3 regions of the Peribacillus sp. YIM B13472 genome follow, and region 3 is predicted to be linked to each of the others. Evidence: riboswitches for the same ligand, from Rfam matches in the RefSeq annotation. Region 3 holds a riboswitch; each other region holds the start of a gene.
The links. Region 3 has a riboswitch for cyclic di-AMP ahead of ACFX4I_RS24085 (cation:dicarboxylate symporter family transporter). Riboswitches for the same ligand answer to the same signal wherever they lie in the genome.

Region 1 (4,280 bases), on a different contig from region 3:
ATGACCAGGAAAGTGCTATTATCTGTCTTAAACGTTCCAATCGTCTCTGGAACTCGTTTCTTTGTAAGTAAAGAACCTGCTACAGCGATTAGTGCAATCATAGAAAAGTAACGGCCAAACAGCATAACTAAGCCGGTGGATATATTCCAAAATGGAGTGTTATCCCCTAAACCTTCAAATCCGGAACCATTATTAGCTGCCGAAGAGGTAAACTCATAAACAACTTGCGAAATTCCATGAAAACCCGGATTAGAAATAGCTGAAGTGCCCATTTGTGTAGCTAAAGCAATAGCTGACGGAACTAAGATGATTAATGGATGTAGAAGAATGGTAATGGCTATTAGTTTCATTTCCCTGCCTGCAATTTTCTTCCCTAAAAACTCCGGCGTTCGTCCAACCATCAACCCGGCAATGAATACTGCCATTATTGCGTACATAAGGATGTTAACCGTCCCCACTCCATCACCGCCAAACACACAGTTCAACATCATTTCTGCCAATGGCACTAATCCGCCAAGTGGAGTAAGCGTATCATGCATATTATTAACTGTACCTGTAGTAGCTGCTGTCGTAACGGCTGTAAAAAGGGCACTCTGTGCAATTCCAAACCGCACCTCCTTGCCTTCCATACTTCCATTCTCTTGAGAAATCCCTATTCTCTCCAATGATGGATTTCCATTTTGTTCGCTGAAATACGTAACACCTAAGAACACAAGGAACATTAATCCCATTGCTGAAAAAAGAATCCAACCTAGTTTCTTGTTTTTTGCCATATACCCAAACGTTAAGGGAAGAGCAGCAGGTATCAGAAACATGGATAAAATCTCTATTATATTGGTGAAACCATTAGGATTCTCAAAGGGATGGGCCGAGTTGACACCAAAAAATCCACCGCCATTTGTCCCTAAATGTTTAATAGACTCTAACGCAGCCACTGGCCCACGTGCAATATTCTGCTTCGCACCTTCCAATGTAGTTGCAATGGCCGTAGGATCAAGGGTTTGCGGAACCCCTTGAGATACTAGGACAAGACCGATTAAGATAGATAACGGCAGTAGTACCCGGGTGATGGAACGAATTAAATCCACATAAAAATTTCCCATACTGCGCTGCCCGGTCAGGCCTCTGAAAAAAGCCATACATAACGAAAGACCGGTAGCCGGTGTCGTGAACATCAAAAATATGATGACGACCATTTGCGATAAATAAGAAAGTCCCGATTCCCCGCTGTAGTGCTGTAAATTGGTATTGGTGAGGAAGCTTACAGCAGTATTGAATGCCAATAATGGATCCATGTTGTCTATCTTACTAGGATTACCTGGTAAAACTACTTGAAAGCGAAGTATCATGTACGAAATAATAAACATGACTAAATTACTCAATAGTAGTGCCTTTACATATTGCTTCCAGTTCATATCACCGGTATTAATACCAGATAATTTATAAATGCCCCTTTCTAACCATCCAAACATCCGATCTTGTTTTGTTGTTTCAAGGGAATAAACATTAGCTAAATATTTCGCCAGTGGTATTGCCAGAATAATGACGAGTGCCAATACCAGACCGATTTGTAAAAAATCCATTTGCATTTCCTCCGTTTTGTAGCTATTAATATTTTTCCGGGTAAATTAAAGCATGAATTAAATACAACGAAAGTGCTCCAACAATAAATAATAAAAACATCGTTTCTACTCTCCTTTTTCTTCTATAACTTTGTTACAAAAATGGATAAATCCAAAAAATGATAAGAATGAAAAAGCTGTAAGTGAAACTGATATAAGATCCATTGACGTCTCTCCTTCCAAACTATAAAAATTTCAAACAATTAAAATGTACTCACCCCCTATGAGTTTCTTAAAGAAACTAGGTTCCACTTGTTAGCAGCCAGTTATAGCTGTAACATTCTGGTTTACTGAAGATGACAAAATCAGCTCCCATTTTTTTATATAGACTAGAATATTGTTGATCATGAGTGACAACAAACAACCTCAAAGATTTGAACTCTGAAAATAATCTCACAAGATTAATTCCATCAAACAGAGAATTAGGGAATAGATAAACACAGTTATCCTGCTCTGAGTTTTGAACCATTATTCCATCACATTCCTTCAGGTTCCTTGTAGGCTTAAACCATTCTTCATCATAGTCTACAGATTCTACGTTACTTGTATCCGTGTGGGTGGCCCCTATACTTTCCTTTACAAATTTGAATAATTTTCCTTTTCCAACAAGCAGTACTTTCCCCATACAATTTCACCCCATTTGTACTTTCTCTTATTTATTTTCAATCTGCATTCTTTCTGGGGAAGAGAAGCCTGCCAGTTGAAAACATAAAAAATAGACCAATGCTTACTCTTTCCCCATGTATGCAGCCATGCAGTAGCTATCCATATCCCCAGCGTTAATTAATACATTCACGCATCGGTTATTGGATGAATTGCAAAGCAAACATATAAAATTGGAGAAAAAGTACTCATTGGTCTACTTATCACCCAGCAAGCTTTACAGCGCTCTGTGCGATCTGTCTTCCAAGAAACCTTTTCATTTATAGGCATAATAAAAAGACCTACGGAAATGACAGGTTGCTATTTTGCTACAAACATAACAAAAAAAGCCTCCTGAATTAAGGTGGTCTTATGACCTCCTTCGCTTTAGCCGACGAAGTTAGCTGACGGGTAGGATGGCGAAAGAGTATCTCATCCCTTCTGCAAATGCAGAATTAACCCCAAAAATAGTGGGTCCTCCGTTCTCAATTTCTTGAGATTTGGCCGATATCAAATTGTTATTTATGTGGATTATTCTACGCTCATCATTAAATGTTTGTAAACCTCATAAAATCACGATATTAATTCAAAATCGACCATATACAGTCATTTTAGGCCAAATTAGTCAGAAAAAACTAACTTTGCTTAATAATTCTAGTGATTACAAATTTTTTATAGGTTTATAAACTTACATTGACAATAACTAAGGTTGGGTATTATGATAAATCCCATAAATTCCCGAGATAAAATGGAGGCATTATGTTAAATCCAAAAAAGAAACTTGAAGCAGAAATAAGTGCAGCATTTATTAAGTTCCAGCGTGATCTGATAGGCAGAGGACCACAGGAAGCAAAAACATATATAATTAATGACATGTTGATTACTCGTTTTAAAGGTGTCCTGACTGTGGAAGAAAAGCATCTTGTCAGTCACAATTCCGGCAAAAAACTTGTAAAAAAAATGCGCTCGCTTCTTCGTGAAATGTACACCAAGGATTACGAAAAAATAGTTGAAGATCAAACTGGATGTAAAGTTCTTTCCTCCCATAGTGATATTAGCACTAAAACAGGTGAAAGAATTGAAGTTTTTATACTGGATAAAGACTTAGATAGGTACTTAGAAACCATCAAATAATACTGTTTAAATTACATGAATTATCATTTTTTTGTAAAATTTATATATATTTTAGATTAATAGATTGTATACAAATTTTTCATTACATTGGGTTTTACTTAAACTAAACACCCCGTTAGCCACACATGCATCGCAAAATCGGTGCTGCACCACAGCGAATAACAATGTGGTTTCAAAGTACATAATATTTAATAGCTGGCGAAGAAGGTCTTTGAACTATGGTGCCTTTCCGCCCATACGTTAGTCTGACTCCGACACCCACGGTGTACCGACTGGCGCGCTTTATAGGGGTAGCACTCATGAGAGATTAATCCTTATTGCATTTAATCTAAGAAGAAGGAAGATCGATTAATTTTGTTTTAACTAATTCTATAATGACCACTCAAAGGCTGCCTTTTTTTATTATCTTTTTACTGGGTCTTTATTTGCTTTACTTTAGATTTTGAGTATTTTTAATTTTCATGGGAGTTGCATAAGGACATTTTTAGGTTTTGGCTGGAATGTATGACTTGTTTAATGATCGCATTTAAAAGGCCGCCAATTGGCGGCCTTCTTATGGCGCTAACGCACCCGTTAGCCATCCATGAAGCGCAAAAAATCAGCGTTTCACCACAGAGAATGAAAATTGGTCTCTATGTCGATAATGTTTTAATCGCTGGCGAAGAAGGTCTTTGAACTATGGTGCCTTTCCGCCCATACGTTAGTCTGACTCCGACGACCACGGTGTACCACCGACTGTCGCATCCTCCATGGGTAGCACTCATGGGAGATTAATCCTTTTTTGGTCGTCGCGCTAGCCTCTACTTAATTTGCTATGATTGGAGGTTTTTGTTTAACGATTTACCAAACTCAATCAGATCACTCATAAGGCTCAGCATTTTT
Region 2 (4,280 bases), on a different contig from region 3:
AATTTAATATCTGCGAAAATATAAACACCAATTGAAAAAATCAAGGCTCCAATCGTTGTACCTAGTGTTTGACTATAGGGTCCACCCCCGAGTTTCACATTAAATAAAACGATGCTTCCCCAGAATAATGCCGGCAAGAGAGCTAATAATATATCCATTTACAACCCCCATATATGTAAGTTCAAAATTAAGCAGGAAATTTCATTTTGTCTTCTTAATATGTTCGCATTATTTGAATTGACCCTTGGTAATTTTATGAAGTGTTTCCCCTAAAGTAGTGTTCAACACAAAAAGGGCTGCAGACACAGCCCTTTTTAATGATACTGATTGATGCTAGCCACCATGTTGATGATGTTGCATGTCCATTTCCAAATCACCAGCGACTTTGAAATAATGACTTTCCCAAACAGCTGTCGTTCGGATAATGATGATGGGGAAAGTTTTATATTAACATTAATTAAAGCTTTAAAAGAGGAAGTATCCCCACATCTTACTGCAAATCCTTTTTATTGTACGGGCTTCATAGTTACTGTAAATTAATGAGTTGGTAATGAATGTTCATACTCAAATATCGGCAGCGTAAGTTACTGCTGAATTTTTTATAAAGATTAGAAAAAAAGCAAACCTTATGTAGGTCTGCTTCTTTTCTTAGATAATGGAACTTACTTCTTCAAATGATAGGGCACTGTCGCAACAACTACATTTCTTCTATAAAGCAAGTAGGCCTTAATCAGTAAACTTGATTGGTTATGAAGAATATTGTGCCAGCCTTTCTTCGGAATAAATTGCGGGATTATTACCGTAACTTTATAGTTGGATTCCCTCGCTTTATGTTCAACTGTATCTACAAATTTAGTTAATGGCTGTATGATACTCCTGTAATAAGAGTTTAGAGTCACAAGTCTAACATCTGGTTGCCACTTCTTCCATTTTTCTTCGAATTTTTTTTCATCTTCTCTTTCAAAAGAAACATAAACGGCAATAACCTGATGTGCTGAAAGAGATTTAGCATAATTTAAGGAGTTCTCAACCACATGAGTTATACCGGCCACAGGTACGATAATGATATTTCCTTCAATTGGCAAGATCGGCTCACAAGTTGTAATCCTTAGTTGGTCACCAACTGCTTCATAATGCTTTCTGATTCGATGAAAAATTAACAGGATAATAGGTAGAAAAATCAAAACAGGCCAAACCTGAGTAAACTTGGTCAAGAAGAATATCATCGTGACGATAAAGCTAATAATTGCACCAATTGAATTAATGGTTAATTTCAACATCCAGCCTTTTGGCTTTTCGCGAATCCATTTAACAATCATCCCGGTCTGGGACAGAGTAAATGGAATGAATACCCCTACGGCATAAAGCGGAATGAGATTTTCTGTATGTCCTTCAAATGAGACTATTAAGATGATGGATGCAAGTCCCAGTATGATTATTCCATTGGAATATCCTAATCGGTCCCCTCTAATCGTAAACGCCCTTGGTATGAATTTATCTTTTGCAAGATTCACCGCAAGCAAGGGGAAAGCGGAATAGCCAGTATTGGCAGCAAGTATCAAGATCAATGCAGTCGTACCTTGAATGAAGAAATACATGAAATTCCGGCCAAAGATCTCTTCAGCAATCTGCGAGACGACCGTTACCTCTGCGCTAGGAACAATGCTTAAATAGTAGGCTAAGAATACGATTCCCGTAAATAATACTGCCAGTAGGGAACCCATAGCTATTAAAGTTTTTGCAGCATTATTCGGGGCTGGGTCTTTAAAGTTCGGAATCGCATTGGAAATCGCTTCAACTCCTGTCAATGCGGAGCTTCCTGATGCAAATGCTTTTAGCAGTATGAATAAACTGATGCCCGCTACTGGAGTCCCGATTGGCGCGTGTAATTCGGGTGAAACTCCTCCCGTCAGGATCTTGTAAGTTCCTACACCAATCAAGATGAACAATGCTAAAACGAATAGATACACCGGATAGGCCAAAACAGAGGCCGACTCCGTAACCCCCCGCAGGTTCAGGATTGTAAGCAGAATGACGAAAATGATGGCTATGCCTACATTATATGAATGAAGGCTGGGAAAAGCGGACGTGATGGCATCCGTACCTGCAGAAACACTTACAGCCACAGTTAATATATAATCCACCAATAAGGATCCTCCAGCTATCAGCCCTGGATTGACTCCTAAATTGTTTTTTGAAACCACATATGCCCCCCCGCCATGAGGATAAGCAAAAATGATTTGTCTATAGGACAAGATCAATGCAGCCAATAGTAACAATACTCCGATGGCGATGGGTATGGAATACCAGAATGCCGCAGCACCGACCGTGATCAGAACGATCAATATTTGCTCCGGCCCATAAGCAACCGAAGACAAAGCATCAGAAGATAATATCGCCAAAGCCTTTGTTTTGTTAAGCTTTTGTTCACCAAGTGCATTTGATTTTAAAGGTCTCCCAATCAAGAACCTCTTTATAGAAGATAACATCAAGTATTCACCACCATATTAAATTTATAAGTTTATGTTACCCAGCTGTAGCAAAAAACAAGACAAACAGAAAAATGCCTACAAGTCATAGCTAAATAGACCTGTAGACATCAATTTTTTTGTCTAACAAGCTCCACTTTCCTTCTCATATAACGCTTACGAGGTTAGCTGTCGGATTCGGACCTAAGAGTAGCCCTACCTTGAAAGGATTCACCCCTTGGATTGTAGTAACAATCCCAATACCGGGTCCCCCGCACCATAAGGTTTAAGCGATTTAGAAATATGAAACTGTTGATTATCATACTCCCGTGAAAAGGAAAAGTAAATGAAAATTTTGCACAGAAATATAATTATTTTTTGTATGCGAGGTTTTATTCTTGACGTATATTACATAAGTCATGCAAACACATGGTTCGAAGGGAGGAAAGGAGGTAAGTAAACGTCTAAAAAGAAAAAAATCAGGGAATTGATGAACAAAAGATGGTCAGAAAAGGAAAAAATGATCGCCACATGGAGATCGTGAAAAACGAAGTGAAGCGATCTGCCCCCAGCTTGAATCATTAAACTTGATTTTCGCTTTCCGATTCCCCTTTAATTCTTACAACCGGGGGCATTATCCCACTGATCCACCTAATTAGTTCCTTCCTTCTTGAATTGGTCTCAAATTGCTTTTTTTAAAGACAAAGAATTTCTGGCCGATATAGTTAAGAACTGTGTAAAAAATTGCTCCTATCAGCACAGCCACATTTTGTTGTATGGGTAAATGAACGGATCCTTCCATTGATTCTGCAATAGCTTGGCCTAAAGAATATGCGGCGGAATAACAAATCAGGATGACGCAAAAGAAACGTGCAACTCCTCTCCGCCATTCTATATCACTTTTAAAGGTATAAGTCCTGTTCAAAAGAAAACTCGTTACAGCTCCCGTACCATTACCGATAAAGGTGGAGACCCAGTAAGAGAATTCAAGAACATTCATGAGAAAAAGCATGATGGAAAGTCCAACCGCTGTATTGACTATCCCAACCAATAAAAAGCGGATAAAGGAGTTAGTGTGTTTTAGATAGTTTTTCAATACTGTTCCGTTCATTGTCTAGTTGCTCCCGTTTTTTTAAATCGAGCGGATTAAATAGATCCAGATCAACTATATATTTAGGCCGGCGTTTGGATTCATTGTAAATCTTACCGATATATTCCCCAATCAAGCCGACAGCAATCAACTGTAGTCCACCGATCAACCATATGGAGGTGATTAATGAGGTCCATCCAGTTTCGGTCTGCCCATAAAACTTTAACCATAAAAAGTAAGACCCAAAGAGTAAGCTAATGAAAAAGGAAAAACATCCTAGCCATAATACAAGCCGAATCGGTGTAACTGAAAAGGAAGTAATGCCATCAAGCGCAAAAGCAACCATCTTCTTAAATGGATATTTCGTTTCCCCAGCCAATCTTTCTTTTCGGTCATAATAAACAGAGTCCGTCTTAAACCCAATGAGCGGTACGATCCCCCGTAAAAAAAGATTCGTTTCATCAAATCGTTCCAACTCCGCGATCGCCCTTTTACTCATTAGCCGGAAATCGGCATGATTATAGACAAGGTTAACCCCCATCTTGTTCATCATTTTATAAAAACCAGTTGCAGATGTTCGTTTGAAAAATGAATCAAGGTCCCTTTTCTGGCGGACACCGTATACAATTTCACACCCTTCATTGAATTTCCGAATGAATTCAGGGATGACTTGAATATCATCCTGTAAATCTGCATCAATGGAAATCACACAATCCGAGGCT
Region 3 (4,280 bases):
TTGCTGATTTTGAGCGGCAGTATAATAACAGGCATTCTCGACCCTTCCATATACATATTTTTAGCAGCTCTATTCTTTTGGATCGTTACTGATATCCCATATATAAAATTGGTCATCGTTCAAATGATTCTTTTTGGCTTGCAATTGTTGGAAAAAATATTACTGATTCCTCTATTCGTTTTAATGGATATAGGCAGCGATGCCAATCCTTTTTCATTGGGGATCATCAGTCAGTATTTTCTCAGAAGTGATTATTTCATTCACTTTTTCAGCGAAATCACCATTTTTCAATTTCTTATTATTGCTCTGCAATATTTTTATTTAAAGCAATTTTCAGAACGAAATAATTATTTGGTCCTTTTAATGATTGTTCTATTCTATCTGGCCACATGGTTTGTTAAAGCCTTTTTAGCATACATCCAAGTAGGCGTATTTGTATAAGGCGGGTGAAAAGAATGAGCGGAAAATGGAAAATAGCAGCGGTCTCGATTGCGTCGATAGTCTTAATAACCGTTAACATATACCTTCTTGAAAAAAATGAAAGCAAAGTGGAACGAACTGTTTTCGTTGAAACCTGGACAAAGGTAAAAAAAGATACAATTACGGATACTATTCAAACAAATGGGGTAATTAAACCTGTAGAAGAGTTTGATATCTATTTCGATACCAAGAAAAATGATTTTAAGAAATTCCTTGTAAATGAAGGCGATGCGATTACGGCTGGCTCCTCGTTGTTTGAGTATACGACGACCGAACTTGATGCGCTAAAAGCGGATTTAGAAGCGGAGAAAACGGCAGCAGAGGGAGAAATTGCAGGGATTGAAGAATACATAGGCAAGTTGAGGTCTTATCAAGGGACCCTGGCCAGTGATTCTGGAAAAGCGGCCATTGATGAATCGGTGGAAAAAAACTTGAGTATTGATTTAAAAACAAGCTCGACGGATCTTATTAAAAGTAACATTGAGCAAGAAATGTACAAGCAGGAACTGGAAAGAAACAGTTTGAATGAAAAAGTGAAAATGCTTGATGCTAAATTAAGTTCAATTGAGGAGCAGTCCAATGCGATCGTGACGACGAGCGAGGCTGATGGTGTAGTTAAAAATATCAATAAAAACCTGAATAATCCCATCATATCCATTGTTTCAACAAATATGGCAATTGAAGGGGAATTCTCCGAAGAGGAAATGAAAAAGGCTGAAGTGGGCATGACTATAAAAGCAAGTTCCTCTGATTCAAAAAAGGCATTGAAAGGAACGATAGGCCGTATCCATTCCTATCCAGCTGAAGAGCCGTCGTTAAAAAAAGATAACAGATTTCCATTTCAGGCTTTAATCGAGCCGGAAGGCGAAGAAACGGAACCTTTGTTGGTGGGATCCAAAGTGGATCTTACAGTAATAACCAATGAGAAAGCAGGTGTACCCTCCGTTCCTATAGAGGCGGTACATTACCAAAAACAGCCTTATATTTACAAATTGACTAAAAAAGGATATGTGGATAAACATTATATTACAAAAGGGCTTAAAGCAGAAGGAAAGCAAGAAATCATAAAGGGACCGTCAGTAGGTGACGTCATCCTGATGAAGCCGAATGTGGCAGCGAAGAACCATTCTAATTTTATTACTCCGATTCAATTTGAAAAAGTGAAAGTTGCAACTTATAAAAAATTCACCTCTAGGGAAAAAGTAAGATATCTGTTACTTGGCATTTTGGAAAAATAACTGTTCCTTCAACAAGAGAGGTGATGTCAAATTATTTAGTAATTATATCAATATAACTTTATGTGATTAAAAATCGGGAAGAGTAATAATAGATACAATAGCCATTAATACAGAATATTCAGACATATTTAAAGATTTTTTCAAGTACGGATGCGAATAAATATTTACAGATTATCATTTTTAGTATAATATTTTATTATAAGTTAACTCGCTTAATCTTATTCCAAGAACGGGGGACCCATTTTTGTGGATATTATCCGCTAGGGGTGAATTCAGAAATGAAAGGGCTTTGTGTTTCCAATTCCTAACCCGACAGCTAACCTCGTCAGCGTCTTTAAGGGAACATGTGTGAATATTCACGCCAATAAGAAATCGACACATGAAGTGTCTTTTTTTTCGGCGTAAAGACAGAGTTTTTCAAAAAAGAAAAATTACTTTCTTTTATTAGTATCTTGTTTCCCTTACCGAGACAAAAATGTTTTTGCATCAAAGACTTTATGGAAGGTGAGGAAAGTAAATGAAGAAATTCAAATTAAGTTTAGCTAGCCAAATTTTCATTGGTTTAATTTTAGGGATTATCGTTGGTGCCATTTTTTATGGTAACGAGACGGCCCAAAACTTTTTACAACCATTCGGAGACATTTTCCTACGAATGATTAAAATGATTGTAGTGCCGATCATCGTTTCAAGCCTTATCGTTGCAGTTGCTGGTGTAGGTGATTTGAAAGCGGTAGGTAAACTGGGTGCTAAATCATTATCATACTTTGTTGTAGTAACTATGATAGCGATTGCTGTTGGTTTAATTTCAGCGAATATCATCCAGCCTGGTGCTGGTGTGAATATGGATAATCTGGAACAAACTGATATCTCAACATATGTGGATACAGCAGAAACTAAGCAGCATGAATCGTTCGTGGATACACTCGTTCACATTGTACCATCCAATCCAGTTCAAGCTATGGTACAAGGCGATATGCTAGCGATCATTTTCTTCTCCGTGTTGTTTGGGCTTAGTATTGCAGCCATCGGTGAAAAGGGTAAACCAGTATTCCGCTTCTTCCAAGGTACAGCTGAAGGAATGTTCTACCTAACTAACATGGTCATGAAATTCGCTCCTATCGGTGTATTTGCACTAATCGGTGTGACGATCTCCAAGTTCGGTTTGGAATCTTTAATTCCGCTAGGAAAGTTAGCGCTTTCTGTATACGGAACAATGATTTTCTTTGTAATAGTCATTCTTGGTCTTATTGCGAAATTTGTCGGATTCAATATCTTTACGTTGATTAAACTTCTAAAAGAAGAATTGATTCTTGCTTTCTCTACTGCAAGTTCAGAAGCGGTTCTTCCGAAACTCATGGAAAAAATGGAGAAAGCGGGTTGTCCGAAACATATTGCTACATTTGTTATTCCGACTGGATACTCCTTTAACCTTGATGGTTCTACATTATACCAAGCGTTAGCAGCTATCTTCATCGCTCAAATGTACGGAATCGATTTAAGCGCGTATGAGCAAATTACGCTAATGCTAGTGTTAATGATCACGTCCAAGGGGATTGCGGGTGTACCGGGTGTATCTTTCGTAGTTCTTTTAGCGACATTGGGAACTGTCGGTATTCCTATTGAAGGTCTAGCATTTATTGCCGGTATCGACCGTATTCTTGATATGGGACGTACAGTAGTAAACGTTATCGGTAATTCACTTGCAGCAATCGTCATCTCTAAATGGGAAGGTCAATTCAACCCTCCTTCCAAAAAAGAATTAGAGCAAGTTTCTTAATAAAAAAATCCAGAGTGAAATGTCACTCTGGATTTTTTTTTTTTGAATTAAAATGCGCTTTCTCTTCCGGTGGGCGATCCAGAAGCGGCAATCGGAAGAGAAAACGTTGACATCATCGTTTTCATGGAATATTTCACTTCGGTAAAAGCTCTCGATGACTGTAAACCCTGTTTCCTTCATTCAAGTTGAGTAGGGATATGGAGGTAAGTATCTTCTTAAGTCTTTCCGGATATCAAAATATCCCAAACTCATAAAGCCTTTCATCTTATTTGCCTCCACACCGAATCATTTCGTCTTGTTCCCAGAAGTTCAGATGATTTTCGTTTTTATCCCGGTCATGTGTTGTGAAAATGAAGAGTCCTTCTGGTTTTAAAATACGGTTGATTTCTTTTAAAGCCAATGTGCGGTTTTTTGCTGGTGAATTTGCATTAAATCATTAAAAGCGAAGATTGCTTTTTCGAATGATGAGTCGTTGAAAAGGGAGGTTCGTTGCATCTCCAAGGATAAAGGGGATGTCCATGTGTTATATTCATGGCTATTTTTTCGGCTTCAGTAAGCATGTCAGGAGTTAGATTGATTCCCGTTATATTTTGGAATCCTTTTTTATATAGTGCGAAGGTGGTTCTTCCTGTAACGCATCCCATATCAAGGATTGAATCATCCTGATATAAACATTTTTCGAATGCGTATTTCTCTGATTGCCATAGACTTAATCTTTTAGTTGCATCAGGGGAAGCGGTCCCGTGAAAAGAATGAATGATAAAAGCTTTTTTTAACTTTATCCA

Region 1: linked by a shared signal. The riboswitch ahead of ACFX4I_RS25155 (hypothetical protein) and the one ahead of ACFX4I_RS24085 (cation:dicarboxylate symporter family transporter) in region 3 are both predicted to bind cyclic di-AMP.
Region 2: linked by a shared signal. The riboswitch ahead of ACFX4I_RS15280 (APC family permease) and the one ahead of ACFX4I_RS24085 (cation:dicarboxylate symporter family transporter) in region 3 are both predicted to bind cyclic di-AMP.

The regions. Positions count from the first base shown of each region.
Region 1 covers NZ_JBHZPG010000054.1:13,409-17,688, forward strand. The annotation lists gene kdpA (potassium-transporting ATPase subunit KdpA) at 1-1,583, opposite strand, end outside; gene ACFX4I_RS25150 (potassium-transporting ATPase subunit F) at 1,609-1,683, opposite strand; gene ACFX4I_RS25155 (hypothetical protein) at 1,864-2,247, opposite strand; cyclic di-AMP (ydaO/yuaA leader) riboswitch at 2,639-2,780, opposite strand; gene ACFX4I_RS25160 (Na-translocating system protein MpsC family protein) at 3,024-3,398, shown strand; gene ACFX4I_RS25165 (hypothetical protein) at 3,903-4,073, shown strand.
Region 2 covers NZ_JBHZPG010000018.1:76,796-81,075, forward strand. The annotation lists gene ACFX4I_RS15275 (RhaT/GlcU family sugar-proton symporter) at 1-158, opposite strand, end outside; gene ACFX4I_RS15280 (APC family permease) at 663-2,489, opposite strand; cyclic di-AMP (ydaO/yuaA leader) riboswitch at 2,627-2,771, opposite strand; gene ACFX4I_RS15285 (GtrA family protein) at 3,124-3,579, opposite strand; gene ACFX4I_RS15290 (glycosyltransferase family 2 protein) at 3,539-4,280, opposite strand, start outside.
Region 3 covers NZ_JBHZPG010000047.1:24,198-28,477, reverse strand. The annotation lists gene ACFX4I_RS24095 (hypothetical protein) at 1-441, shown strand, start outside; gene ACFX4I_RS24090 (efflux RND transporter periplasmic adaptor subunit) at 456-1,718, shown strand; cyclic di-AMP (ydaO/yuaA leader) riboswitch at 1,918-2,064, shown strand; gene ACFX4I_RS24085 (cation:dicarboxylate symporter family transporter) at 2,236-3,495, shown strand; gene ACFX4I_RS24080 (class I SAM-dependent methyltransferase) at 3,924-4,139, opposite strand.